4 regions of the Shinella sp. BE166 genome follow, and region 1 is predicted to be linked to each of the others. Evidence: predicted binding sites of a transcription regulator. Region 1 holds the regulator's gene; each other region holds the start of a gene.
What was found. Region 1 encodes LexA, which represses DNA repair genes until DNA is damaged. Its sites were predicted from a motif close to TGTTCNNNNTGTGTTCNG; they were not measured.

Region 1 (7,223 bases):
ATGCAGGATGAAGATGCGGTCCATGGCGCGCGCCAGAACCGGGTTCACCACATAGTCCTCGCAGGGCACGGCAAAACACATGCGCAGGAAGTTCGAGGCGTAGTCGAGGTCGTTCTTCGGGTAAACGAAGGGCTGGCCGATATGGTACTTGTAGGCCATGGCGGCGATCGTCGGCATCTTGGCGATCATGCGCAGCGAGGCGACCATGCGCTGGTGCGGATCGGTGATGTCGGTCGAGTCGTGGTAGAAGGCCGACAGCGCGCCGACACAGCCGCACATGACGGCCATCGGATGCGCATCGCGGCGGAAGCCGGTGAAGAAGCGGCTCATCTGCTCGTGCACCATGGTGTGGTGCGTGACGCGGTAGTCGAAGTCGTCCTTCTGGGTCTTGGTCGGCAGTTCGCCGTACAACAGAAGGTAGCACACTTCGAGGAAGTCGCCGTGTTCGGCAAGCTGCTCGATCGGGTAGCCGCGGTGCAGGAGCACGCCTTCGTCGCCGTCGATATAGGTGATCTTCGATTCGCACGAGGCGGTGGAGGTGAAGCCGGGATCGTAGGTGAAGGCGCCGGTATTCTTGTACAGCGTGCCGATGTCGATCACATCGGGACCGATCGTGCCGGATCGCGTCGGCAGCTCGACCGACTTGCCACCGAACGATACATCCGCGATTGTTCCTGTCATAACGATCCTCCGTTGTTTCAAATGGTGGCACAGTTTCGTGCCGCACCATGAACATGCTCGTTTTGCTAGCCCATTTACGATGCGCTGCCAAGCGATACCAAAGGCAAATTGTGCATTGCGATAACGGGCTTTCCGGCAACGCAATATCTACCCTTTCCGGCAAGTTGCAAGCAACTTCTGAGGGTGGTTTTCGCGTTGCGGAGGGCGCATGCTTTCTGTTTGGCTTAGTATTAATTAACCCTACTTTTGATTGAAGATTCTCGCGCCGGGTTGCATAATCGCCAGGGGAACCGGCGGGGCCGAGTGCATGGCCAGGATCGACATCGCGGAGAAGCAGGCGGCGCGCGAGGCAGAGGCCTGGGGCGTCGCGCGGGCTGGCGATTCGCTGCCGATACCGGCTCTGCCCGCGCGCCGTCGCGGGGCCACGCTTGCCGCCTATGCGCGCGCCGTCGGCCGGGTTCGGGAAAGCCTTGCCGGCCAGAGAATTGATGCCGCCTTCGCCGAGGAGCGGGCGCACGGCCACTTCTTCCTGTTCGTGCCGGTCTTCCTCGGCATCGGCGCTGCATTGTGGTTTGCCGCCGCTACCGATCCACCAATTTATGCCCTGCTGCTTCTTGCCTGCGTTACGTTCTGGCCCGCTTGGCGGCTGCGGTATCGGGAGGACTGGGTGGCGCTCGCTGCGGGTGCCGCTTTTCTCGTTCCCGTGGGCATGCTGCTTGCAGCCATGGAAAGTGCGCGGCTCGATACGGTCATCCTGGATACTCCAGTCACAACGCAGATCAGTGGCCGGGTACTGTCACGCGAAAGCGATGAGCGGGGCGCGATCCGCTACCGTATCGCACTGGAGGCAACGCGCGATCCGGTGTTGAAGCGGCCGCCCGGCGTCGTCACGCTGCTTGCCCGCAGCCGTCATGAGCCGATCGCGATCGGCGCGGGCATAACGGGGCGTGCGCGCCTCGGACCGCCGTCCGGCCCGGCCTTGGCGGGCCTCAACGATTTCGCCTTCGATGCCTATTTCGCCGGCACCGGCGCTGTTGGCTATTTTTACAGCGCGCCTAAAGCTGTTGCGGCCGGAGAGGCGAAGCTGGAAGGGCGGGTTCGGCAAGAGATCGCGCGCTGGCGCAACAACCTGACCGAGCATATTCGGGGCCGCATCGGCGGCGATGCGGGGGCGATCGCCGCGGCACTGGTGACGGCGGAACAGCGGGCGATCGGCGCGGACACGGTCGAGGCGCTTCGGCAGGCGGGGCTTGCGCATGTGCTGGCCATTTCCGGGCTGAATATGGTGCTAGCGGCCGGCACCTTCCTCGTCGGTGCGCGCATGCTGATGGCGCTGATCCCGGGCTTTTCCGAGCGCTATGCGGCCAAGAAGATCGCCGCCGTCGGCGCGCTCATCATGGTGACGCTCTATATTCTCGTCTCGGGCGGCGCGCTCTCGGCGGTACGATCGTGGATCATGATCTGCGTCATGCTTGTCGCCGTGCTCTTCGGGCGATCGGCCATCAGCCTGCGCAATGTCGCGCTCTCGGCGATCCTCATCCTGCTGGTGACGCCGTCGGCCGTCACCAATCCCGGTTTCCAGATGTCCTATGCGGCGACATTGGGGCTTGTCGCGGGCTACGCGGCCTGGCGCGAGCGGCCGATGCGGCGGGAGAGCCGGGGAGGGCCGTTGCAATTGTTCGGCGGTTCGCTCGGCCGCTTTTTCGGCGGGCTCATGCTCTCCTCGCTGATCGGCGGTTTTTCCACGCTGATCTATTCCATCGGCCATTTTCATCGCATCCCCGCCTATGGCCTCGCGGGCAACCTTCTGGCGATGCCGGTGATCAGCACGATCGTCATGCCCTTCGGCCTCATCGCCGTGCTGCTGATGCCGTTCGGCCTCGATGCCATCCCCTTCGCGATCATGGGCAAGGGCATCGAATGGATGATCGCGCTTTCGACCTGGGTCGCAAGCTGGAAAGGCGAAATCGTCACCGGTCAGATTCCGCAGTCCGCTTTCCTGCTGATCGGTCTCGGTGGCGGCCTGGCCTGCATCCTGCGCACCCGGCTGCGCCATGCCGGCACGCTGCTCGTCGCGCTCGGGATCGTCATAGCTTGCTGGCCAGACGCACGCCGTGCGCCGGAAGTGCTGGTCTCGGAAGACGGCCGTCTCGTGGCGATCCGGCGGGGTGAAACCGTTGCGACCAATCGCGCAAGGCCGCCGGATTTCATCTATGCGCAATGGCGGCGCGCTCTGCGGCTCGGCGATCTCGTCAAGCCGGAGATGCGCAAGAGCGAAGGGCTGACGGTAGAGGATGCCGCCGCACCCGCTGAAGGGACTGAAAAGCAGAGGAAACCGCGCCGCAAGGCGGACCGGCAGAAGGCAAAGGACGCCATGGCATCCGCCCTGGCGGAGGCTGGAAAAGGCACGGGCTTCATCTGCGAAACAAAGGCATTCTGCGCTGCGGTTTCGCCGAGCGGCTGGCGGATCGTCACGCTGGAAGACCTCGCCTTCCTCGGAACCGCCTGCGATGCCGCCGATCTCGTCGTCGTGCCGCAGGCCCTGCGGCTGGAGGCATGCCGCTCCGGAGCCCGGCTGATGACGGCCCGCCATCTGCGGCGCACAGGCGCCCTGGAAATCCAGCCCGGCGCCGAAAAGGCCCCTTCAACACTTTCTGAAGCCGAGATCACGCCCGCCGTCGAAACTCTCGACCGGCCCTGGTCCCGCCACCGCACCTATGATTGGCGCAGCGGCACCTTCGAGGCCGAGACGGCGCTCAATGATAGCGGCGAATGAGGCCGACGAGCTTGCCCTGGATCTTGACGCGGTCCGGGCCGAAAATGCGGGTCTCGTAGGCCGGGTTTGCGGCTTCGAGCGCAATGGAGGCGCCCTTGCGGCGGAAGCGCTTCAGCGTCGCCTCCTCGTCGTCGACGAGTGCCACGATGATCTCGCCCGGATTGGCGGTGGTGGCGTTGCGGATGATCACGGTGTCGCCGTCGAGAATGCCGGCCTCGATCATCGAGTCGCCCTTGACCTCCAGCGCATAATGATCGCCGTTGCCGACCATTTCGGCCGGCACCATGATTTCATGGGTGTTGTTCTGGATGGCGGAGATCGGCACGCCGGCGGCGATGCGTCCCATGACCGGCACGGAGACCGAAGACGACATGTCCGCTTGCGGCGTGCGCTGCACGGGGGCGGCCGGCACCGGCTGCTTGCCGCGGCTGCCCTCGATGACGGCCGGCGAAAAACCGCGACGCGGCTGGAGGCTCGGCGAATAGGCTTCGGGAAGCTTGATCACTTCCAGCGCCCGCGCCCGGTTGGGCAGGCGGCGGATGAAGCCGCGCTCCTCCAGCGCCGTGATGAGGCGATGGATGCCGGACTTGGAGGCGAGGTCGAGCGCATCCTTCATCTCGTCGAAGGAGGGAGGAATACCGGACTCCTTCATCCGTTCATGAATGAACAGGAGAAGTTCCTGTTGTTTCCGCGTGAGCATGGCCCCTCCACCGAGAATCTTGAAACAATCCAGAATCGTGAAACAAATCCAGAACAGACACTATCTGTTCCATATGTGTTCCGCAAGGCCTTGGAAATAATAATATTGTTCAGGCGGAGGGTTCGCGCAGGAGGAGTACTTCGCAAGTATCGCCTTCTGGCACGGCCGGGGCGTGCGGCGGGCGGATCAGCAGGCCTTCCGATTCGGCGAAGACCTTCATCATCGACGAATCCTGCTTGCCGAAGGGGGTGACGCGCAGATCGCCGGCCGGTCCCCGCGCTATGCGGGCGCGGATATAGTCCTGCCGCTGGTCGTTTTCCTTGAGCGGCACGGCGGCGACGGCCGGGTGCCGGCGGTTTTTCGCGGGCAGGCGGGCGAGGCGGCGCACCAGCGGCTCCAGGAAGAGCAGCGAGCAGACGAGGCTTGAGACCGGGTTGCCGGGCAGGCCCAGCACCTGGATATCCCCCAGCCGGCCGACCATCAGCGGCTTTCCCGGCCGCATGGCGATGCGCCAGAAATCGAGTTCCATGCCGGCCTCGCCGAGCACCGGCTGCACGAGGTCGAAATCGCCGACGGAGGCGCCGCCGAGCGTCACGAGCACGTCGATGTCGAGTGTCAGTGCGTTGCGCACGGCCGCCAGGATCGCCTGCTTGTCGTCGCCGACGATGCCGAGGTCGATCACCTCCGCGCCGGCCGCCCGGGCGAGCGCCGAAACGCCGTAGGTGTTGGAGGCGATGATCTGGCTGGCGCCGGGCGGTGTTCCGGGCGGGACGAGCTCGTCGCCGGTCGCAAGCACCGCGATTCGGGGGCGGGCGTAGACGGCAAGTGTCGGATGGTTCATCGCGGCGGCGACGGTCAGGCGGCCGGCATCGAGCACGGCGCCGGCCTTCAGCACGGTCTCGCCTTCGGAAAAATCCTGCCCGCGCGGGCGCACATGGCGGCCTTTTGGCGTGAGGAAGGTCGTGCGGATGCGGCCGTCGTCCAGCTTCTCCGCATCTTCCTGCAGAAGCACGGTATCGGCGAAGGCGGGCAACGGGGCGCCCGTGAAGATGCGTACGGCCTCGCCGGGGCCGGCAGAGCCTTCGAAGGCGTGGCCGGCGGAGGAGAGGCCGACGACCTTCAGGATGGCGCCGAGCGTCGCGATATCCGCGTGGCGGACGGCGTAGCCGTCCATGGCGGAATTGTCGAAGGGCGGCTGGGTCAGGCGTGCGGCGATGTCTTCGGCGAGGACGCGACCTTGCGCTTCATGCAGGGAAACCGTCTCCGTCCGCTGTGTCGGCTTGGCCCGGGAAAGCAGGCGGTCGAGGGCATCGGCGACGGGGAGGAGCGACATCAGGCGTTTGCCCGCTTGTAGTCGCCGGAGCGGCCGCCGGATTTTTCGACGAGCCGGATGCCGCCGATCTCCATTTCGCGGTCGGCGGCTTTCGCCATGTCGTAGATGGTGAGGCAGGCGACGCTGACGGCGGTGAGCGCCTCCATTTCCACGCCGGTGCGGCCGGTGAGCTTCGCCATGGCCTCGACGCGCAGGCCGGGCAGCGCATGGTCCTCGCGGATTTCGACGGCGACCTTGGTGAGCATCAGCGGGTGGCAGAGGGGGATGAGGCTCGACGTCTGCTTGGCGGCCATGATGCCGGCAAGGCGGGCCGTGCCAATCACGTCGCCCTTCTTGGCGTCACCCTTGAGGATGAGGTCCAGCGTCGCGGGTGCCATCCGGATGAAACCTTCGGCAACGGCGATGCGCACCGTCTCGGCCTTGTCGCCGACATCCACCATGTTGGCTTCGCCGGAGGCATCGATATGGGTCAGCGTGGCGGCCTTTTCGGCCATCATTCGGCCGCCAGCATGCCGGCGGAACCGGTCAGCAATTCGCGGGTGGCGGCGGCCACGTCGTCCTTGCGCATCAGGCTTTCGCCGACGAGGAAGGTGGAGATGCCCACCTTGCCGAGGCGTTCACAATCCGCATGGGTGAAGATGCCGCTTTCGCCGATGAGCAGGCGGTCGTCGGGCACCATGCCGGCGAGCTTTTCCGACACGGCGAGGTCGACCTCGAAGGTCCGCAGGTTGCGGTTGTTGATGCCGACGAGCTTGGATTTCAGCCTGAGCGCCCGTTCCATCTCCGGTTCGTCGTGCACTTCGATCAGCACGTCCATGCCGAGCGAGAACGCGGCATCCTCCAGCATCTTCGCATCGTCGTCGCTGAGCGACGCCATGATGATGAGGATGCAGTCAGCGCCCCAGGCGCGGGCTTCCAGCACCTGGTAGCTGTCGAACATGAAATCCTTGCGCAGAGCCGGCAGCGCGCAGGCCTGGCGGGCGGCGGTGAGGAATTCGGGCGCGCCCTGGAAGCTCGGCGTGTCCGTCAGCACCGAGAGGCAAGCGGCACCGCCGGCCTCATAGGCCTTGGCGAGCGCCGGCGGATCGAAATCCGGGCGGATGAGGCCTTTGGAGGGACTTGCCTTCTTGATTTCGGCGATCAGGCCGAAACTGCCGGCGGCTTTTCTGGCCTTGAGGCTCGCAAAGAAGCCGCGCGGCGGCTCCTGGTCGCGGATCTGGGCGCGAAGTTCGGCGGGGGCCACGCGCGCCTTGGCGGCGGCGATTTCTTGCAGCTTGTAGGTTTCGATCGTCTTCAGGATATCGGTCATGGCCAATCCTACTCCGCATGGCCTTCGTTGGAAACCGAAACGAGGCGTTCGAGTACCGTGCGGGCGCGCCCGCTTTCCAGCGCTTCGGTTGCCTTCGCCATGCCGTCCTTCAGCGTTTCCGCCTTGCCGGCGATGAGGAGGGCGGCCGCGGCATTGGCGAGCGACACGTCGCGATAGGGCATGTGCGCGCCGCCGAGCACAGAGAGGAGGGCGGCGGCATTGTGTGCGCCGTCACCGCCGCGGATGTCGTCGAGCGTCACCTGGGGCAGGCCGAAATCGGCGGGCGTCAGCTCGAAGGTACGGATCTTGCCGTCTTCCAGCGCTGCGACCTGCGTGGTGCCGGTCGTGGTGATTTCATCGAGGCCGGAGCCGTGCACGACCCAGATGCTCTCGGAGCCCAGATCACGCAGCACTTCGGCCAGCG
Region 2 (7,223 bases), on a different contig from region 1:
GCGCGCAGACGCTCGATCCTGCTTTGCATGAAGGATTTTGCGTCGTCCATCCGGCCGAGCTCGTAGGCGAGCACGCCGCGTTGGAACAACATGTCCTGTATAGTTTCGAGGTCGTCCTCGGCCTCTGCGATCTCCAGGACACGGATAAGGTACGGCTCCGCCTCCTGCTTGCGGCCCATGGCATGCAGATTTTGCGCAAGGTTGGTGAGCACGGTTTTCAGCTTCGGGTGGCTCTTGCCGAAAAGCCGCTCGCCGCGCGACAGCACATCCTTGTTGAGTGCCAGCGCTTCCTCGTAGCGCTTGGCCTCGTGCAATTGGAAGGCCTGCTTCTCCCGCACGCCGGCGCGCTGGTCGTCGCTATATCCGGGGTAGACGTCAGCAAGCAGCGCGGCCTTGCCATATTGCTCGGCGGAAAGCGCGTGGCTGGCGCTGTTGCCGGGAATTGTCGCATAGGCGCCCAGCAGCTCCGCATGAACATAGCGGTCCATCAGCCGCCGGCCGAGCGGACGATCGTCCCCCTCGCTCAAGGTCGCCAGCTCCTCCAGGGCCGCAATGCCGTCTTCATAGCCGAGAAGCGCCGAACGTACCGTGACACGGCCCACCATCGAGAGAATTTCCCGCCGCTCATCGAGAAGCTCACGCTTTTCACCGACATAGCTGCGGAGCACCTTCAGTTCGGCCATGGCCTCCGTGCCGCTGAACTGGACCTCTTCGTCGTCGAGCCGGCTGCTCATCAAGGCAACCCGTTCGCGCAGCTGTGCATCATCGGTCGGCGCGCCCAGCGCCTCGATGGTGACGGTGGTGCGATCGGCCATGGCGATGGACGGGAGGCCGGCGACGGCGAACAGGCAGCACAAGACAGCAGTTCGTAATCGCATCCGTTTCCCCGGCTCCCTGTTCGTCGGCAACAGGTCAGGAATTTGTGGCCCTGACCCCGAAGGTCAAGGGTGGGCCTGCCGCTTCCACGCCCGTAAACAAAAATTTCACAAACGTCGTCAGGCCGGCCGGGCGAGAAGGCCCGTCGCGAGAGCCTTGAACGCTTCGACCGCTTTGGGAAGCACCGCCTTCGGCTCGTCGCTCGCCGCGATCCAAAGCGCAGCGTTGAACGCCATGCTGCTGAGGAGACGGGCGGCGGCCTCGCCGTTCAGGGGTTTGAGCATTCCCTCCCCGATGAGCTTTTCCACTTTCGCCTGCGTGACTTGCAGGCATTCGCTCTGGCTCGGCCATTGCGAAGGGTCTCCCAATACGGCAGGCCCGTCGAGCAGGACGATGCGTTGTACCTCGGGGTCGAGCGCCATCTCGATATAGGCCGCCCCTTCCGCAAGCAGGCCACCCCAATCGTCTCCCGTGCGCTCCCCGATCTCCTTGGCGCGCGTTGCCATGTCCGAATCGATCTGGTGGACGACTGCGGCGAGAAGCCCGCGCTTGTCGCCGAAAATGTTGTAGAGCGCGCCCCGCGTCAGCCCGACATCGGCGGTCAATTCGTCCATGGAGGCGGCGGAATAGCCCTTCTTGCCGAAGGCACGGCGCGCGGCGCCGATCAGCTTGACGCGGTTTTCCTCCATCATCTCGATGCGCCGATTCACGATTTCATCCTTATTTTTGATATACGGCCCGTATATGAACTTGACATCGGCGCCATGCGCGCCCAATTTCATATACGCAACGTATACGAAATTACAGCGGCTGTGAAGCGACACTGCTCTGCCCAGCCGCCTCAACAAAGAGAAGAGAGACTGACATGACCCAACGCGAAGCAATTTATCCGGCTGGCCGGCACGCCCTCTATGACGAACACGAATATTCGGCGGCCATCAAATCCGGCGACCTCCTGTTCGTTTCCGGACAGGTCGGCAGCCGGGCAGACGGCACGCCCGAACCCGATTTCGCCAAACAGGTGCGCCTCGCCTTCGAAAACCTCAAGGCCACGCTGGCGGCGGCGGGCGCCACGCTCGACGACATCGTCGACGTGACGTCGTTCCACACGGATCCCGAAAAGCAGTTCGATACGATCCTGGCCATCAAGCACGAGGTCTTCAACACGAAGCCCTACCCGAACTGGACCGCCATCGGCGTCAACTGGCTTGCCGGTTTCGACTTCGAGATCAAGGTCATCGCCCGCATCCCGACGGCGAAGTAACTAGACCAGCTCCACATCCAGCACGCCCGGTGCGGAGCGCATGGCAGCAGCGATTTCGGGGGAGATGCGGAAACGCTCGTTGAGCTCGACCTCGATTTCGCGCTGGCCATTGTCCTTGATGACGATGAACGAGACCAGCCCGTCGCCCTTGGTGTTCAAGTGGGCGGCGATGGAGCGCAACGGGCCGGAATCGCGCACATAGACGCGCAGCGCCTTCTGGGTCTGGAGCGATTCCTCCTCCAGCGAGCGCAGCGTCTGGATGCGCAGGCCGATGCCTTCCGGACGTTCCTCCGCCTGCACGGTCATCACCAGCGATTTGCCGGCCTCCAGCAGGTCGCGGTACTGGTTGAGCATTTCGGAAAACAGCACCGCCTCGAACTGGCCGGACGAATCGGAGAAGGCGACGATGCCCATCTTGTTGCCAGTACGGGTCTTGCGCTCCTGCTTGGAGGTCACCGTGCCGGCAAGGCGGCCGGCGGTGGCGCCGCGCTTCACGGCGATGGCGAAATCGGCGAAGGTCTGCACCCGCATCTTGGAGAGGATCGGCGCATAGGTGTCGAGCGGGTGGGCCGAGAGGAAGAAGCCGAGCACCTGGAACTCGCGGTGCAGCTTTTCGGACGCAAGCCACGGCGTGTAGGACGGCAGTGTGATCACCTCCGGCCCGGTCGCAGCGCCCATGCCGAAAATGTCGCCCTGCCCGCTGTTCTTGTCTTCCTGCGCGCGCTGCGCGTAACCGAGCATGCGGTCGAGGCCGGCGACCATGGCGGCGCGGTCATGGCCGAAACAATCGAAGGCGCCGGCGACGATCAGGCTTTCGAAGACGCGGCGGTTGACGAATTTCGGGTCGATGCGCAGGCAGAAGTCTTCCAGGCTCTTGAACGGCGTGTCGCCGCGCACCTGAACGATGTGCTGCACGGCCGCCTCGCCCACGCCCTTGATGGCGGCGAGCGCGTAGTAGATGCGGTTCTCGCCGGTCTCGAAATGAGCAAACGAGGTCTGCACGGAAGGCGGGATGACCGCGATGGCGAGACGCCCGGCATCCTGCCGGAAATCGTTCAGCTTGTCCGTGTTGGACATATCGTAGGTCATCGACGCGGCCAAAAACTCGACCGGGTAATGCGCCTTCAGATAGGCCGTCTGGTAGGAAACGATGGCGTAGGCGGCGGCGTGCGACTTGTTGAAGCCGTAGTTGGCGAACTTGGCCAAGAGGTCGAAGATCAGGTCGGACTGCGGCTTCGACACGCCGTTCTTCACGGCGCCGTCGACGAAGCGGGCGCGCTGCTTGTCCATCTCCTCCTTGATCTTCTTGCCCATAGCGCGGCGCAGAAGATCGGCTTCGCCGAGCGAATAGCCGGACAGGACCTGGGCGATCTGCATCACCTGTTCCTGGTAGACGATGACGCCCTGCGTCTCCTTCAGCAGATGGTCGATCATCGGATGGATCGACTCGATCTCCTCCTCGCCGTGTTTGCGGGCGTTGTAGACCGGGATGTTCTCCATCGGACCCGGGCGGTAGAGCGCCACGAGCGCGATGATATCCTCGATGCAGTCGGGCCGCATGCCGATCAGCGCCTTGCGCATGCCGGCACTTTCCACCTGGAACACGCCGACCGTCTCGCCGCGCGACAGCATCTCGTAGGTCGGCTGGTCGTCCAACGGCAGACTTTCGAGCTTCACCTCGACATCGAGCTTGCGGATGAAATCGACCGCTGTCTTCAGAACGGTCAGCGTCTTCAGGCCGAGGAAGTCGAACTTGACGAGGCCGGCCTGTTCCACCCATTTCATGTTGAACTGGGTGACCGGCATGTCGGAGCGCGGATCGCGGTACATCGGCACGAGCTGCGACAGCGGCCGGTCGCCGATCACGATACCGGCGGCGTGCGTCGAGGCGTGGCGGTATAGGCCCTCGATCTTCTGGGCGATATCGAGCAGGCGCGCGACGACGGGCTCCTTCTCCGCTTCTTCCTGCAACTTCGGCTCTTCCTCGATCGCCTTGGAGAGCGGCGTCGGGTTGGCCGGGTTGTTGGGCACGAGCTTGCAGATCTTGTCGACCTGGCCGTAGGGCATTTCCAGCACGCGGCCGACGTCGCGCAGCGCCGCACGCGCCTGCAGCGAACCGAAAGTGATGATCTGCGCCACCTGCTCGCGGCCGTATTTCTGCTGCACGTAGCGGATCACCTCTTCGCGGCGGTCCTGGCAGAAGTCGATGTCGAAGTCGGGCATCGAGACACGTTCCGGGTTGAGGAAGCGTTCGAAGAGCAGCGAGAAGCGCAGCGGATCAACGTCGGTGATCGTCAGCGCGTAGGCGACGAGCGAACCAGCACCCGAGCCGCGGCCAGGTCCGACGGGAATATTCTGCTGCTTGGCCCATTTGATGAAGTCGGCAACGATGAGGAAGTAGCCGGGGAACTTCATGCGCTCGATGACGCTGAGCTCGAAATCCAGCCGCTCGCGATAATCCTGCTCGGTATAACCCGGCGTCAGGCCGAGCAGTTCCATGCGGCTTTCAAGGCCCTCCACGGACTGGCGGCGCAGTTCTGCCGATTCGGCGCGGTCCGCCTCCTCCGGATCGTCCGTCGCACCCGTGAAGCGCGGCAGGATGGGGCTGCATGTCTTCAACACGAAGGAGCAGCGCCGGGCGATCTCGACCGTGTTCTCCAAAGCCTCCGGCAGGTCGGCAAAGAGCTTCGCCATCTCCTTGCGGCTCTTCAGATAGTGGTCGGGCGACAGGCGGAAACGGTTGTCGTCCGAGACCATGGCATTGTGCGCCACCGCCATCAGCGCGTCATGCGCATCATAATCATCGGGCGCCGGGAAGAACGGCTCGTTGGTGGCGACCAGCGGCACGTCTTCCGCATAGGCAAGCTCGACCATGCGGCGCTCGTGCTGCTTGTCGTAGCGCCCGTGGCGTTGCAGCTCGATATAGAGCCGGTCGCCGAAGACGCGCTTCAGCGCATGAAGACGCGCGCGCGCCACCGCCGGCTGGCCGGCGAGGATGGCCATGTCGACCGGGCCGCCATGCGCACCAGTGAGCGCGATCAGCCCGTCCATGCCCGCTTCCAGCCAGCTATAGGCGATGCGGATCGACTGGTTGCCTTCGCCGCCGAGATAGGCGCGGCTGACGATCTCGACGAGACGCGCATAACCGGCATCGGTCGCGGCAAGGAGCACGATCGACGGCAGCTTCACGAGTTGCGCCTGTCCGCCGCGCCGCTCGCCGTCGCCCTCGTCTTCCATGTCGATCGACAGCTGGCAGCCGATCAGCGGCTGGATGCCGTCGCCGATCGCCTTCTGCGAAAATTCCAGCGCGGCGAACAGGTTGTTCGTGTCGGTGATGGCGATCGCCGGCTGCTGGTCGGACATCGCCTTGCCGATGATCTTCTTGATCGGCAAGGCGCCCTCGAGCAGCGAAAAGGCCGAATGCACGCGCAAATGCACGAATTGCGGCGTCTCGGCCACCGTGCCGCCATCCGTCTTCCGAGCTTCGTCCGCCATGCGTATCTTCCTTCCGGTCAAGGCAGGAAGCTTAAACGGATTCGCACCGGCCTCGTCCAGAAGGTTATTGCCGTTACACCCGATTTCCACGCGCGAGCACGCGTGGGCGAGATGCGATCGGCTTCAAAGAATGAAATGCAGGCCGTCAAATTCCGAAGAGGATGACGGAGAAGGTGGCGACGAACATGGCCATGGAGGTGAATGCAGCAAGATCACGAAGAAAATCGGTCATTGTGGCTCCCTTTCCTTTTATGTTGTCACTTTGTTCTATTCTTGTTCTCATGTCAACAGCTTTCCACAGGCCCTCTGGACCGGCGTTCGAAGGCGCAATATGGTCGCCTCGCTCACATGGAGGAAAAGAGATGAAGTCGTTGATTGCCGCCCTTCTGCTTTCGGCCAGCCTGGCTGCCCCTGCCGCCGCCGCGGATTTCCCGGCCGAGCGCATCATGGCCATGGCGAGCGGCGACTGGAACAAGGACGGCACGCCGGACCTCGCCCTGGTGGCAACGCCGGGCGACGACAGCGGAGACGACAACGGGCTCTACATTTACGTCGCCAAGCCGGAGGAAAACCGGCTGACGCTGGCGCTTGCCCTGCCCAGGACGGTCTGGGGCAACCTTACCATGTTCGGCCAGGAGCCGGAGCTGGCGGCGCTCGCCAATGGCTCCTTCACGCTCACCACGAAAAACGATTCGATCGGCCGCGACCGTTGGCGCCAGACGCTGACGATCGCCCACCGCAATTTCGATTTCATCGTCGCGGGCTACACCTATTCGTCCTACGACACGCTCGACACGGACGCCGTCAGCGATTGCGACCTCAACGTCCTAACCGGCAAGGGCAAGGCGCTCGGCCAGCCTATCACCGGCAAGGCGCAATTCGTGTTGCTGAAGGACTGGAACGACGAGATCGCCCGCTCGATCTGCGGGCTGGACAATTAATCAACGGCCTGGAGGGCTAAATCAGGCGAGCTCGCGCACGAGGCCGTCCTCGATCGTCACGCGGCGATCCATCAGGCCGGCGAGCTCGTGGTTGTGCGTGGCGATGAGCGCCGCAAGGCCCGACTGGCGGGCGAGCGCTTCCAGCGCCTCGAAGACGTAGCCGGCGGTTTCCGGGTCGAGGTTGCCGGTCGGCTCGTCGGCCAGCAGCAGAAGCGGCGCATTGGCGACGGCACGCGCGATGGCGACGCGCTGCTGCTCGCCGCCGGAGAGTTCCGACGGGCGGTGCTCGGCGCGATGGCCGATGCGCATATAGTCGAGCAGCTGGGCGGCGCGTTCGCGCGCCTCCGCCTTGGTGAGGCCGCCGATGAGCTGCGGCATCATGATGTTTTCCAGCGCGCTGAATTCCGGCAGCAGATGGTGGAACTGGTAGACGAAGCCGATCTCGTTGCGGCGGATCGTCGTGCGCTCCTCATCGGCAAGCTCGGCGCAGGAATGACCGTTGACGAAAACCTCGCCGACATCCGGCTTTTCGAGCAGGCCCGCAATGTGCAAGAGGGTCGACTTGCCGGTGCCGGAGGGTGCCACGAGCGCGACGGTCTCGCCGCTCTTCAGCGTGAAATCGGCGCCTTTCAGGATCGTCAGCAGGG
Region 3 (7,223 bases), on a different contig from region 1:
TGATCTTTGGTTGGGGATGAGCCTCTCTCATCCAGTGATCAGACTTTCCCATATCGCTGAGATGCCCGCTGTTCCGGGTGGAACAGGGCCGGATTGCTCCGGCCTTTTTGCTTTTCGGCGGACGGCAAAAGACCCGGATGCAGGGGAACATCCGGGCCCTCGGGGAGGTCAGTGGGGCGTGACGCTTACTTGCAGATCTTGATCTTCTTGACGATCAGGTTGCCGTAGTAGTCGTAGGAATGGATCTTCTTGACGAAGCAATGCGGCTTGTAGCCGTAGCTGTAGTAACCGGCCTGCGAGGGGGCGGCGAAGGAAACGGCGGCGACGAGGGCGATGGTGGCGGAAACGATGATCTTGCGCATGGGGGGTCTCTCCTGATCTCTGTGAGGGATGAGCCTCTCTCATCCAGTGATCAGACTTTCCCATATCGCTGAGATGTGCGCTGTTCCGGATGGAACAGGGCGGGGCTATTCCTGCTTGAGCGGGCGAAAACTCATGCGGTGCAGGCGGCAGGGGCCGATGGCCTGGATGGCTTTGCGGTGGACCTCGGTGGCATAGCCGGCGTGGAGGGCGAAGCCGTAGCCCGGGAAGGTGGCTTCCGCACGCGCCATCATGCGGTCGCGCATGACCTTGGCGACGATCGAGGCGGCGGCGATGGAGACCGAGCGGGCATCGCCCTTGACGACGGCGCGGCCTTCGCAGGCGAGGCCAGGCGGTACGTCGCGGCCGTCCGCCAGCACGAGATTCGGGGCGACTTCGAGCCCGGCGACGGCGCGGCGCATGGCATCCAGGCTTGCCTTGCGGATGTCGATGACGTCGATGCGGCGCGAACAGCTGGAGGCGACGGAGACGAAGGCCGATTGCATGATGAGCGTGAAGAGCTGCTCGCGCTTCGCGGCGCTCAGCTGCTTGGAATCGTTCAGCCCCTCCGGAATATTGTCCGGATCGAGCACCACGGCGGCCGCGACGACGGGGCCGGCGAGCGGGCCGCGGCCCGCCTCGTCCGTGCCGGCGACCGGCCAGAGGCCGCGCTTGCGGGCGGCAAGCTCCATCAGGAAATCCGGCCCTTCGGGCAGGTCGAAAAGAAGGCGGGAATCGGAGGATGCGGGACGGGACATGCGGCGAACCTCGCACATCCGTCCGATTCCCTGCAAGTCCCCCGGCAGGAGGCGGATGCCGGAGGAACAACCGGCACGCCCGGGGAAGACGGGCCGGAAGATGATGCCGGGCACGAATGCCCGGTCGAATGTCGTTTTCGCGCGATCCGGGAACACCCGGGGTACAGCTAAAGCAGCGAGAGCTGCACACCGCTGCCCGAAGGCGGCACGAACTGGTCGCTGGCGAGGCTGCGGCGGGTGCGGGTCAACTCCAGCCGCTTCGCCGCCATTTCGAAGCGGCGGGCGATCTGCCAGGCATAGGGACCGGCGCCCTTCATGCGCTTGCCGAATTCCGCGTCGTAATCCTTGCCGCCACGCATCGAGCGCACCAGCGACATGACGTGGCGGTAGCGGTCCGGATAATGGCGCAGCAGCCAGTCGCGGAAGAGCGGGCTTACTTCCAGCGGCAGGCGGAGCAGCACATAGCTCGCCTCGCAGGCGCCGGCCGCCTTGCCCGAATCGAGTACACGCTCGATCTCGTGATCGTTCAGGCCGGGAATGATCGGCGCCATCATGATGGCGACCGGGATGCCGGCCTCTGACAGCGCGCGAATGGCTTCCAGCCGGCGCGGCGGGGTCGCGGCGCGCGGCTCCATGGTGCGCGCCAGCTTGCGGTCGAGCGTGGTGACCGAGATGCCGGCCCAGGCAAGGCCGCGCGCCGCCATGCGGCCGAGGATGTCGATGTCGCGCATGACCAGCGCCGACTTGGTGACGATCGACACCGGATGATTGGCGGCATCCAGCACTTCGAGGATCTGGCGCATGATGCGCCATTCCTTCTCGATCGGCTGGTACGGATCGGTGTTGGTGCCGATCGCGATGACCCGCGGCTTGTAGCCGGGCTTGGAAAGCTCGCGCTCCAAGAGTTTCGGCGCATCCGGCTTGGCAAACAGCTTCGCCTCGAAATCGAGGCCGGCGGAGAGGCCCATGAAGGCATGGGTCGGCCGGGCGAAACAATAGATGCAGCCGTGCTCGCAACCGCGATAGGGATTGATCGAGCGGTCGAAGGGAATGTCGGGCGAATCGTTGCTGGTGATGATGGTGCGCGGCTTTTCCACCTGCACCTCGGTGCGGAAGGGCGGAAGCTCCTCCAGCGTCTGCCAGCCGTCGTCGACGGTCTCGCGCGTCACCGGCTCGAACCGGCCGGTGAAGTTGAGCCCGGCCCCGCGGCCGCGCCGGCGGTCCCCATCGACGCGCATGCCCGTCTGTGCCATCAGCGCCTCGGCAACGTCTTTCGTGTGGCCGGGCGCGAGGGCGCCCTGCCTGAGATCGGCAAGATCGTTCATGGCTGTCTCCGGCGGGGCAGACCCCCGTTCCAATGACTATATTCCTATCGCCGAAACGAGAACAATGCAAGAACAAAATTCCCCGCGCCGCTAACCATGCTTTCTAACCATGCCGGAACATGGCGGGGTGGGGGCGGTGGAAATCCATGCTGCAATGCGGTATTGCAAAGGAATGCTGACAATCATCCTGGAATGCCGCGACAACGAGGCCGAGCTTGCGCAGACGTTGTCGGCGCTGGTGACGGGCGCCGTGCAGGGCATCGTGCGCGACGTGATCGTGCTCGACCACGGCTCGCGCGACGGCTCGGCCAAGGTGGCGGATGCGGCTGGCTGCCGGTTCCTGACGAGCTGGGACATGAAGGATGTCGTGCGCTCCGCCCGCGGCGACTGGCTGCTGCTGCTGGAGCCGGGCGCGCGCCCGCTGGCCGGCTGGGTCGATGCCATCGTCGATCATGTGTCGATCAACAAGAACCCGGCGCGTTTTCTTGGCTCGCGCAACCATCGCCGGCCGTTCTTCAAGCGGTTTGCGCGCCGCGCCGCGCCGCTGGAGCAGGGGTATCTCGTCAGCAAGCGCCAGGCATCGGCGACCGTGCGCACCGGCATGGCGCTCGCCGACATGGCGGGCCGTTCCGGCGTGCGAAAGCTGGTCGCCGAGATCGTGCCCGCCTGGGTGGTGAAGGCCATGCGGGCCGAGATCGCGGATTAAAGCAGGAAATCGCTGCGGAAGAGGCCGTCCAGCCCGCGGACCTCGATCTCGAAATCGGCCTGGCCGTCGCCGTTGACGTCGCCGGACACCAAGCCGCCCTGGACACGAAGCTCGCCGGCATTGCCGGAAAAGTCGTTGCCGCCGATGAAGGCGAAGGCCTGGTTGCCGCCGCGGCCGGCATTGGCGTCGATGTCGCGCAGGTCGATCTTGTCGCCTTCGCCGCCAGTGAAATCGAGGATGACGTCGCGCCGCGCGCCTACCGCTGATTCGAATACGCCGTTGAAGTCGAAGCGGTCGGCGCCGCTGTCGCCCTGCAACAGGTCCATGCCGCGGCCGCCGGTAAGCACGTCGTTGCCGCCGCGCCCGGCGATCTGGTCGTCGCCGCCAAGGCCCTTCAGGAGGTTTGAGACGCTGGAGCCGAAGAGAATGTCGCCGGCATTGGTGCCTTCGGCATTCTCGATGCTGATCAGGCGTTCGAAGCGGTTGGAGCCGGTCTGCGCCAGGCCGTTGCCGAGATCGATGCCGACGCCGGTTCCGCCGACCACATTGTCGTCGTCGCGCGGGAGATAGCTGATCGAATCGACGCCCGAGCCGCCATGAAAGGTGTTCTGCTCGCCGACGGAGAAGAAACGGTCGTTGCCGCCTTCGCCGAAATAGCTGCTCTTGAAGGTGCTGACGGCGATCTTGTCGTTGCCGGCGCCGGCCTTGACGATGTCGGCGCGCTCGTTGACGAAGGAGCCGAAGCCGGTGCCGACATAGGTGTCGTTGCCCGCGCCGAGCAGGATGACGCTGCCGTCTTCCTTCATGTTGACGACGCTGTCGTTTCCGGCGCCGGCATCCACCTGGTTGCGGCCGCCGAAATCGTCGGTGCGGTTGAGGATGATGGTGTCGTTGCCGCCGCGCGCAAAAATCGTCACTTCGACATTGTCGAAGCTGCTGCCCTGTACGAAGCGGTCTGCGCGGTTGGTGCCGTTGATCGTGCGTCCCATTGGTCTCTCCTCAACTTTTCGATTGCTGGGAAAGTCATAGGTGGCGATGCAGGCGCGCGCAGTGCCCTATGGAACAGGTCAGCCGGCGGTGCGCTTCAGGTGCTCGTCGAGGCGCGGCATGATCTCCACGAAGTTGCAGGGCATGTGGCGATAGTCGAGCTGCGCCTTCAAAATGCCGTCCCAGGCGTCCTTGCAGGCGCCCGGCGAGCCCGGCAGCACGAAGATGAAGGTGGCATTGGTGACGCCGCCGGTCGCGCGCGACTGGATCGTCGACGTGCCGATCTTGTCGTAGGAGATGCGGTGGAAGACCTCGGAAAAGCCGTCCATGCGTTTTTCGAAGATCGGCTCCAGCGCCTCCGGCGTCACGTCGCGGCCGGTAAAGCCCGTGCCGCCGGTGGTAATGACCACGTCGATCGCCTCGTCGCGCGTCCAGGCCTCCACCGTCGCACGGATTTCGGCGACGTCGTCCGTCACGATGGCGCGGGCGGCGAGCCGGTGGCCGGCCTCGGCGATGCGGGCGACGAGCGTATCGCCGGAGCGGTCCGTGTCGGGCGTGCGGGTATCGGAGACGGTGAGCACGGCGATGCCGACCGGGATGAAGGGCCTTGTCTCGTCAATGCGTGCCATGGGTCGCTCCAATCGTGCGCGTGGCGGCGAAAAACCACTGCGGGTGCCGCCTGCCAAGCGCCGCGGCTGCGGCTTGGGCGGCGTCATCGGATGGGTATAGCGCGAAGCATGTGGCGCCGGAACCGGACATGCGCACGAGATCCGCGCCGGTGGCCGAGAGGCTCTCCGAAAGTGAGGCGATCTCGGGGCAGAGCTGGCGGGCAGGGGGTTCGAGGTCGTTGCGCAGCCGCAAAAGCAGGCTCACCCAGCCTTCACGGCCTGTGACGGGAACGAAGGGTGGATTGTGTTTTGAGGCGAGCGCCTTGAAGACCGCCGGTGTCGAGACGCCGACCATGGGATTGGCGAGCACGATCGGCATGGACGGCATGGTCAGCGGCGTGATGCTGTCCCCGACGCCGCGGGCCATCAGCGGCTGGCCGACGAGGCACATCGGCACGTCTGCGCCGAGGCCGATAGCGATGGCGTCGCGCTCGTTCTTCGGCAGGTCTGCCTGCCAGAGTGCCAGAAGCCCGCGCAGGGTCGCCGCCGCATCCGCCGATCCGCCGCCGATGCCCGATGCGATGGGCAGGTTCTTTTCAAGGTGGATGTGCACGGGCGGGGCGGCCTGCCCATGCTTCGCCAGCGCGGCCCGCAGCCGGTCGCGCGCGCGGGTAACGAGATTGTCGCCATCGGCCGCAAGCGCCTCGCCAAAGCGGCCGGACAGCGTGAAGCGATCCTCCGCCGCCGGCGACAGGCCGATGCGGTCGCCATAGGCGGTGAAGGTCACGAGGCTTTCGAGGAGATGATAGCCATCCTCGCGCTGGCCGACGACGGCGAGCGCGAGGTTGATCTTGGCCGGCGCCCGTTCAAGGACGGCGAAGCCCGAGAGCGGGTCGGCGTCAGGCATGCGGTCAGGACTTGCGGTCGACCGCCGTGCCTTCCGGCGAGGGGTTCTGCACCGGCTTTTCGTCCTTGGCTTCCGCCGAGGCCGGCTCGGTCTTCTTGAGCTCCGGCAGGCCGTTCTCGATCTTCAGCTTGATCTTCGGGATTTCTGCCTCTTCCGGCTTCAGGCCGAGCGCGCGGTTCCACTGGAAGGTGGCTTCCAGCTTGCGGCCGACGCGCCAGTAGGCATCGCCCAGATGGTCGTTGATCGTCGGATCGCCGGCCTTGAGCTCCGCCGCACGCTCCAGTTCCGCCACGGCGTCGGTAAAGCGGTTGAGGCGATAATAGGCCCAGCCGAGCGAGTCGACGATATAACCGTCGTCAGGCTTGATGCTGACGGCGCGGCGGATCATGTCCAGCCCCTCGTCGAGGTTGATGTTCATGTCCACCCAAGAATAGCCGAGATAGTTCAGCACCTGCGGCTGTTCCGGGTTGAGCTCCAGCGCCTTGCGGAAGTTCGGCTCGGCCTTTTCCCATTCCTTCAGGCGCTCATAGGCGATGGCGCGCTGGAAGAAGACGCTCCAGTGGTTGCGCGTCGGCACCGGGCCGATCGCCTCGACGGCGCGGTCATAGAGCGCCGCCATGTCCTTGTAGTCCTTGGCGTCGGACAGCACGCTGCCGAGCGCCAGATAGCTGCGGAGATCCGACGGGTCGGCCTCGATCAGCTCCTGCAAGTGCTTCTTGGCTTCCGGGACCTTGCCGGTATCGGCGAGGTTCAGGCCGAGCTGCAATTCGGAAATGCGCCGCATCGGCGACTTTTCCGGCACGGCGCGGTAATATTCGATGGCGCGTTCCGGCTTCTTCTGGTTTTCGGCAAGCCCGCCGAGCAGCACCAGCATGTCGTCGCTATCCGGATCGAGCGCGCGCGCCGCCTGCATATAGAGCGAGACGATGTCTTCCGCGCCTTCGCGGTTCAGCGCCCCGCCGATCGAGAACAGCACGGCGGCTGCACCCTGTGCTGCCGTGCGCACCTGTTGTTCCTGCTTTTCGCCAGCCTCGATGCTCTGGCGCAGCGCCTTCAGCGGCGCATAGCTGGTGATGAAGCTGTCGCCGACCGAAATCGCATCGAGCGCCTTCTGCTTGTTGCCCTCATGGGCCTCAAGCCGGGCAAGCGCCATGACGGCGCGGATGAACGTGTCCGGCGCGGCGCTGGCGCCATTGCGGTCGAGCACTGCATCGTTGAGACGGGCGCGTGCCGTCGCCTTGTCGCCGGCCGCGGCGGCGAGCGCGCCGGCATGATAGTTCTTGAAGATGGCGAGCCATTCCGGCCCGTCCATGCTGGAGATCAGCTTGATGGCGTCCTTCGACTTGCCGTCGCCGAACTTGGCCCAGGCGAGCAGCAGGTCGTTCATCATGCGGTCCAGATCGTTCGGACCGTTATAGACGAGAATCTTTTCCGCACTCTTGTATTCGCGCTTGCGGATTGCCTCCATGCCGCGCACCACGGCGGTGATGCGCTCGACGGCCGGGTCGTTGCGCAGCGCATCGGCGAGCTTCACGCCCTCCTCGAAGTCGCCGTTCATCAGCTGCGTCACCA
Region 4 (7,223 bases), on a different contig from region 1:
CGCCGTGCGCCCGCGCGTCGGACACGATTTGGGCGGGGGCATAGAAGCCCATTGGCTGCGAGTTTAGAAGCGCGGCGCAAAAGGCGTCCGGGTGGTGGCATTTGACCCAGCTCGACGCGTAGGCGATCAGCGCGAAACTCGCGGCATGACTCTCGGGAAATCCATAGCTGCCAAAGCCTTCCAGCTGCGAAAACGTACGCTCGGCGAAATCCTCCGAGTAGCCGTTCTTGACCATCCCAGCCACCAGCTTGTCCTTGAACTTCGAGACGCCGCCCGAGAACTTGAAGGTCGCCATCGACTTCCTCAATTGGTCCGCCTCGCCGCCGGAAAACCCGGCGCAAACCATCGCGACCTTCATCGCAGATTCTTGAAACAGCGGAATGCCGAGCGTCTTTGACAGCACCGCCTCAAGCTCCGGTGTCGGGTATTCGACCGGCTCCTTACCCTCGCGGCGGCGGAGATAGGGATGGACCATGTCGCCCTGGATCGGGCCGGGCCGCACGATCGCCACCTGAATGACAAGGTCGTAAAATGTGCGCGGCTTCAGGCGCGGCAGCATCGACATCTGCGCCCGGCTTTCGATCTGGAAGGTGCCGAGCGTATCGGCCTTGCGGATCATCGCGTAGGTCCGTGGATCTTCGGCCGGGATCGAAGCGAGGTCGCGCTCCTCACCCTTGTGGTCCCGCATCAGGGCAAAAGCCTTGGCCATGCAGGTCAACATGCCGAGCGCCAGTACGTCCACCTTCATGAACTTCAGCGCCTCGATGTCGTCCTTGTCCCATTCGATCACCTGGCGATCATCCATGCGCGCCGGCTCGATCGGCACGAGATTGTCGAGCCGGTCCCGGGTCAGCACGAAGCCGCCTGGATGTTGGCCAAGATGACGCGGCGTGCCCATCAGTTGGTGCGCTAGCTCCAGCGTCAACTTCAGCCGATAGTCGGCGGCGTTGAGGTTGTTTTCCCGCAGCTGACGTTCCGAAACGCCTTCGGACCAACCCCAGACCCCGGATGACAACTGGCCGATCATGTCTTCCGGCAGGCCGAGCGCCTTTCCCACATCCCTCAAAGCCCCCTTGGCCCGGTAGCGAGTGACGGTGGCACAGAGAGCGGCTCGGCTTCGACCATAGGTCTCGTAGATCCACTGGATGACCTCCTCGCGCCGCTCATGCTCGAAATCGACGTCGATATCCGGCGGTTCGTCCCTCTCTTGGCTGATGAAACGCTCGAAGAGCAAGTCGTTGGTGTCGGGGTCGATAGAGGTGACACCGAGGCAATAGCAGACGGCGGAGTTGGCGGCCGAGCCCCGGCCTTGGCAAAGGATCCCTTTCGAGCGCGCAAAACGGACGATCGAATAGACCGTGAGAAAATACGGCGCATAGTTCATCGTCCGGATCAGTTCGAGCTCGTCCTGCAGGGATTTTCTGACCTTGTCCGGCACGCCTTCCGGATATCGGCCCTCGGCCCCTTCCCAGGCAAACTTGACCAGCGATTGTTGCGGGTCGAGACCGGGAACGATGGCCTCTTCCGGGTATTGGTATTGCAGCTCGGAAAGGTCGAAGCTGCAGCGTTCGACGATCTCCCGGCCGCGGGCGAGCGCTTCCGGATATTCGGCAAAGAGCCGATGCATCTCCTCCGGCGCCTTCAGATATCTGTCGGCGTGACGCTCCCGGTCAAAGCCGACATCGTCGATGGTGGTGCGGGTGCGGATACAGGTCACGACATCCTGGAGCTGGCGCCGGCTCGGTTCGTGAAACAGCACATCGTTGGTGACCACAGTACGAACTTTGAAGCGCGTGGCCATGGCGGCGATGCCGTGCAGGCGCAGACGGTCGTTCGGCCGGCGGCGCAGGCATAGGCTGACGTAGGCCCGGTCGCTGAACAGTTCAGCCATCTTGCGAAGCTGGACGGCGCAGGTCTCATCGGCTTCGTCCGGCACGAGCACGCCGATCATGCCGTCAGCGTGTTCGGCGACATCGGCAAAATCGATCAAGCAATTGCCCTTGCCGCCGCGCGCCTTGCCGAGGGACAGCAGCCGCGTCAGCCGCGAATAGGCGGGTCGGTCTATAGGATAGACGAGGATCGACATGCCGTCTGTGAGATCGAGCCGGCATCCGACGACGAGGCGCACGCCGGTTGCCTTGGCTGCCTCCCAGGCGCGCACAATGCCGGCGAGACTGTTACGATCGACAATGCCGAGTGCATCGATGCCCAGCGCGGCTGCGGCCGTGAACAGCTCGTCAGCGCTGGAAGCCCCGCGCAAGAAGCTGAAATGCGTCGTGACCTGCAGTTCGGCATAGCGCGTCATCCGAACACCCCATGCACGAACCACAGATGCGAACCGGTCTCCAGATCGATGCCGTCACCGGCACGATAGACCCAGTAGCGCTCGCCAAGCTCATCCTCGACCACAAAATAGTCCCTCACCGCCTGGTACTCGCGTGGCCGGCGCCACCATTCCCCGAAAATCCGCTCCGGGCCGTCGGCGCGCACGACTTTCCGGCGCTTGCCGCGCCAGGTGAACACCGCCGGCGGCTGGTCCGGCAGGAGCGCCATGACGTCGATCCGCTCGGGGTCTGCCAGCAGCCGCGATGGCCGCGGCCACTTGTTGGCCCAGGTCTGGCCGATATCGGGCGCGGTCGCGGGAATGCGCCGCACAGAGCGTTCCGGCACATCGGAGGCCACAGGCGCGACCCGGAATAACCGGTGACCACGATTGCCGAGAATATCGACGAGGGGCGTGATATCGACAATCTCCTCCTCGATCAGCGAGGAGACCACCTGCCGCTCCTCCAGAGGCTCGGCGAAGATGGCGACGAGCACCAGCTTCTCGATGCCGAAACCGGGATCGATTTTCTCGATGCGATCGCACAGCAGCTTGGACAGGCGCGCCGGATCGCGCACCGGCTTGGCGAGGCCGGCGCGCAAGTGCTGGCAGGTGTTGTCGACGCGGTGGATGACGAGATCGCAGCGCCGCGCGCCAAGGCCGTTCTCCGCGAGCTTGGCGGCGAGCTGCCCGACCAGCCGCCGGACATATTTGCCGATGGTCTCCGGCGCGCCGATCGGCTCCGCAAAATTCTTTGCCACCTCGACCAGCTCCGGCGTCCGGATCGGCTCGATCGGCTCGGCCACCCGGCCGAACAACTGGTCGAGCCGGCGCGCAGGTTCCGGGCCGAGGCGCAGGGTGAGCGGTGCGCGCGGCATGGCGGAGAGCTGACCGACCGTGTCGATGCCAAGAACCCGGAGGCCCTGGATTGTCTCGGCCGGAAGCCGCAAGGCGAGGATTGGCAGGTCGGTCACGGCTTTCGCGACGTTTCCGACTGGCACGACGGTCGTCTCCGCGGAGATCAAACGGGTGATGGCATGCGAAGCGCCCCAGGTATCCGAGACGGCGGCTCTTGCCGTCAGGCCATGACCACGCAGCCGATTGACGAGGCCGGAGAGGAGGAGATCCTCGCCGCCCTGGAGGTGGTCCGCGCCTTCTGTATCGATCACCAGGCCGTCGGTCCCGTCGACGGCGACGACCGGGCTATATTGCCGGAGCGCCCAGAGCGCCAGCCGCTCAAGCGCGGCTGCATCCTCGGCCGGCGCTGCGTCGACCATCAGGAGATCGGCAACCATGGCCTGCGCCTTGCTCGCCGGCATGCCGACGCGCAGGCCGAGTTTCAAGGCTGCGGGATCGGCAGCCGAGATCCAGCGCTTCGATCCGCGCCGGGCGATCACGACGAGCGGCTTTTCAGCCGGCAAGGCTTCGCCAGCGCGTCGTCTGATCCGCTCGGTCGCCAGATGTGGGAAGTAGACAGATACGACCCGTGGCATCGGGGGCTCCAATTTCAAATTCTGCGCATTCGCCCGCTTTGACCCGCATCAGTTCCGCCAGCCAGCGCGCCCTCCCGACGCCGGCCACCGGCAATCGTTCCGACGGCAACGTGCTGATGCGCCAGCGCGTCGTCGAGGCCGTCGGCTGTCCATAGTCCGACGCCTCGTTCTGCCGCCGCCAGCGCCGGAGCACGATCCCCATGCTGCCGGTCTTCTCCGCCGCGAGCTGCAGGCGCCGCGAGGCGGTCATCGGCAGGCGGACCAGTTCGCCGACGACGCAGGATAGGCCGCCGAAAGTGAGCCCCTCCTCCATGGCCGACAGCACCTCCTCTTCCCGATCGCTCTCGCACCAGACGACGCGATCCGGGTGAAGCCCCGCCTGCGAAATCGCCGGGAAAAACAAATCCTGGCGCGTCATGCACCACAACACCTTGCCCTTCGTTCGGGCGGCAACACCGGCAGAAAACAGCGCCGCGGCCGCACCGTCGACCGTGCCACCCCCGCCGCCGGCAACCTCATGCAACGCCCCGAAAGCCAGCCCTCCTCCCGGCAGCGCCCGGTCGATGTCGGGGACACCGAACGGAAGCGTCTGCCTTGCGCGTTGCGCGCCGCCTTCGAGGCGGCCAATACGCTCTCGCAGTTCCGCAAGCACAGGATTGAGGGCATGGGTGGCCACGGCAGAATTGTTGCTCCTTCAGGGTTTTCAGCCGTTCTTCAAGCTGATATGTTCATTATTTGTTCCGTTTGATGAAATGAGTCAATCGGGCCTCCGATCCGGAAATCGCACTTGGGCTAAGTGGTTGAAACGAATCCCTTAGCCGCATCAAGGAGATATCCAGGGATCGGAGGTGCAGGAAAATTTTCTTAGGGTGTCTGGGGACAAATGGCGGCTTACCTGGAGAAACTGAACGATGGCCAGCGCGCGGCGGTCGAGCACGGCGTGGGCCTTTCGAACGGACAGATCGGCGGCCCGCTGCTGATCATTGCCGGCGCAGGCAGCGGCAAAACCAACACGCTGGCCCACCGCGTCGCGCATCTGATCGTCAACGGCGCCGATCCGCGCCGCATCCTGCTGATGACCTTTTCGCGGCGCGCCGCGTCCGAGATGGCGCGCCGCGTGCAGCGCATCTGCCGCCAGGTCCTCGGCGACAACGCCGCGATCATGACGGACGCGTTGGCTTGGGCCGGCACGTTTCACGGGATCGGCGCGCGATTGCTGCGCATGTATGCCGAGCAGATCGGCCTCAATGTCGATTTTACCATCCATGACCGCGAGGATTCCGCGGATCTTATGAACCTGGTTCGGCACGAACTGGGCTTTTCCGCCAAGCAGAGCCGGTTTCCCACGAAGGGGACGTGCATCGCGATCTATTCGCGGGTGGTCAATTCGCAGGTCTCGATCAGGGAGGTTCTGAAGTCCGCCTACCCCTGGGTGCTCGAATGGGAAGAGGAACTGAAGCAGCTCTTCGCCGCCTACACCGAGGCCAAGCAGGCACAGAACGTGCTGGATTACGACGATCTACTGCTCTACTGGGCACAGATGGTTTCCGAGCCGGAGCTGGCCGAGGATGTCGGCAAGCGCTTCGACCACATCCTCGTCGACGAATACCAAGACACCAATCGCCTGCAGGCGTCGATCCTCATGTCGCTGGCGCCCGGCGGCCGTGGCCTGACCGTCGTCGGCGACGATGCACAGTCTATCTATTCCTTTCGTGCGGCAACCATCCGCAACATCCTGGATTTCCCGCAGGAATTCTCACCGAAGCCTGCCGACGTCATCACGCTCGACCGCAACTATCGCTCGACGCAGCCGATCCTGGCCGCGGCCAATGCCGTCATCGAATTGGCCCGTGAGAGGTACACCAAAAACCTGTGGACCGACCGCGCGTCGGAACAGCGACCGATGCTCGTCACCGTCAAGGATGAGGTCGATCAGGCCGCCTATATCGTCGAGCAGGTGCTCGCCAATCGCGAGGTCGGCGTCTGCCTGAAGCAGCAGGCCGTGCTGTTTCGCACCTCCAGCCACAGCAGCGCACTGGAAATCGAGCTCACCCGGCGAAACATCCCCTTTGCGAAATTCGGCGGCTTGAAGTTCTTGGACGCGGCCCACGTCAAGGATTTGCTGGCGGTCCTGCGGTTTACGCAAAACCCGCGCGATCGGGTTTCAGGCTTCCGGGTGCTTAAACTGCTGCCCGGCATCGGGCCGCAAACCGCCGGCAAGATCCTTGACACGATCGCGGCCGATCCGGAGCCGCTGCAATCGCTGGCCGAAATCCCGCCACCGGCCAAGACGGGCGACGATTGGCCGGCTTTCGTGATGCTGGTCACCGCCCTGCGGAAAGCCGAGGCAGGTTGGCCGGCGGAGATCGGTACCGTGCGGATGTGGTACGAGCCTCATCTCGATCGCATCCATGAGGATGCCGATACCCGAAAGGACGATCTCATCCAGCTCGAACAGATCGCCAGCGGCTATGCGAGCCGCGAGCGCTTCTTGACCGAATTGACCTTGGACCCGCCCGATGCCACCAGCGACCAGGCCGGGGTGCCGCTGCTGGACGAGGACTATCTGATCCTCTCGACGATCCATTCGGCCAAGGGACAGGAGTGGCGCGCGGTGTTCATGCTCAACGTCGTCGACGGCTGCATTCCGTCCGATCTCGGCGCCGGTACGACCGCGGAACTCGAAGAGGAGCGCCGGTTGCTCTATGTCGGCATGACCCGAGCGCGCGACAACCTCACTTTGGTTACGCCCCAGCGCTTCTTCACGCATGGCCAATCTGCCACGGGCGACCGACACGTCTATGCGTCGCGGACCCGCTTCGTGCCGGCCACGCTCTTGCAGTATTTCGAGACGGCAACCTGGCCGAAGGTCTCGGCCGCGACCAGTGAACGAAGCGCAAACCAGATTCGCGTGGACGTCCGGGAACGCATGCGGTCGATGTGGAAGTGAGATGAGCACAGGCGGCGACACCCCGACAAGGAAGATCATCCATGTCGACATGGATGCTTTCTATGCGTCGGTCGAACAGCGCGACAATCCCGAGCTTCGCGGTAAGCCAGTTGCTGTCGGCGGTTCAGCGGCGCGCGGCGTCGTCGCGGCGGCGAGCTACGAGGCGCGCGCCTTCGGCGTTCGGTCCGCCCTTCCGTCCGTAACCGCCAAGCGGCGCTGCCCGGATCTCGTCTTCGTGCCGCCGCGCTTCGATATCTATCGCGCTGTCTCCGCGCAAATCCGGGAGATTTTTGCCGAACACACGGACCTGATCGAACCGCTGTCCTTGGACGAAGCCTATCTGGACGTGACCCAAAACAAGCAGGGCATTTCATTCGCCACCGAGATCGCGACGATCATCCGGGCGCGGATCAAGGAGGTCACCGGCCTCAACGCATCCGCCGGCATCTCCTATTGT

Region 2: the regulator LexA is predicted to act here: its motif matches at 5,899-5,916, upstream of dnaE (DNA polymerase III subunit alpha).
Region 3: the regulator LexA is predicted to act here: its motif matches at 2,501-2,518, upstream of J2Y63_RS19535 (PA0069 family radical SAM protein).
Region 4: the regulator LexA is predicted to act here: its motif matches at 4,542-4,559, upstream of J2Y63_RS27330 (ImuA family protein).

The regions. Positions count from the first base shown of each region.
Region 1 covers NZ_JBPEHL010000006.1:312,224-319,446, forward strand. The annotation lists gene gltA (citrate synthase) at 1-681, opposite strand, end outside; gene J2Y63_RS17870 (ComEC/Rec2 family competence protein) at 989-3,457, shown strand; gene lexA (transcriptional repressor LexA) at 3,438-4,157, opposite strand; gene J2Y63_RS17880 (molybdopterin molybdotransferase MoeA) at 4,267-5,490, opposite strand; gene moaC (cyclic pyranopterin monophosphate synthase MoaC) at 5,490-5,984, opposite strand; gene trpC (indole-3-glycerol phosphate synthase TrpC) at 5,984-6,799, opposite strand; gene trpD (anthranilate phosphoribosyltransferase) at 6,808-7,223, opposite strand, start outside.
Region 2 covers NZ_JBPEHL010000002.1:402,000-409,222, reverse strand. The annotation lists gene J2Y63_RS05940 (tetratricopeptide repeat protein) at 1-908, opposite strand, end outside; gene J2Y63_RS05935 (TetR/AcrR family transcriptional regulator) at 996-1,568, opposite strand; gene J2Y63_RS05930 (RidA family protein) at 1,742-2,140, shown strand; gene dnaE (DNA polymerase III subunit alpha) at 2,141-5,635, opposite strand; gene J2Y63_RS05920 (hypothetical protein) at 5,998-6,576, shown strand; gene J2Y63_RS05915 (ABC transporter ATP-binding protein) at 6,598-7,223, opposite strand, start outside.
Region 3 covers NZ_JBPEHL010000007.1:273,143-280,365, reverse strand. The annotation lists gene J2Y63_RS19545 (hypothetical protein) at 186-362, opposite strand; gene J2Y63_RS19540 (ribonuclease HII) at 468-1,136, opposite strand; gene J2Y63_RS19535 (PA0069 family radical SAM protein) at 1,286-2,443, opposite strand; gene J2Y63_RS19530 (glycosyl transferase) at 2,616-3,149, shown strand; gene J2Y63_RS19525 (calcium-binding protein) at 3,146-4,138, opposite strand; gene moaB (molybdenum cofactor biosynthesis protein B) at 4,217-4,765, opposite strand; gene J2Y63_RS19515 (4-(cytidine 5'-diphospho)-2-C-methyl-D-erythritol kinase) at 4,752-5,651, opposite strand; gene J2Y63_RS19510 (tetratricopeptide repeat protein) at 5,656-7,223, opposite strand, start outside.
Region 4 covers NZ_JBPEHL010000015.1:17,571-24,793, reverse strand. The annotation lists gene J2Y63_RS27340 (error-prone DNA polymerase) at 1-2,305, opposite strand, end outside; gene J2Y63_RS27335 (Y-family DNA polymerase) at 2,302-3,816, opposite strand; gene J2Y63_RS27330 (ImuA family protein) at 3,734-4,492, opposite strand; gene J2Y63_RS27325 (ATP-dependent helicase) at 4,700-6,766, shown strand; gene dinB (DNA polymerase IV) at 6,768-7,223, shown strand, end outside.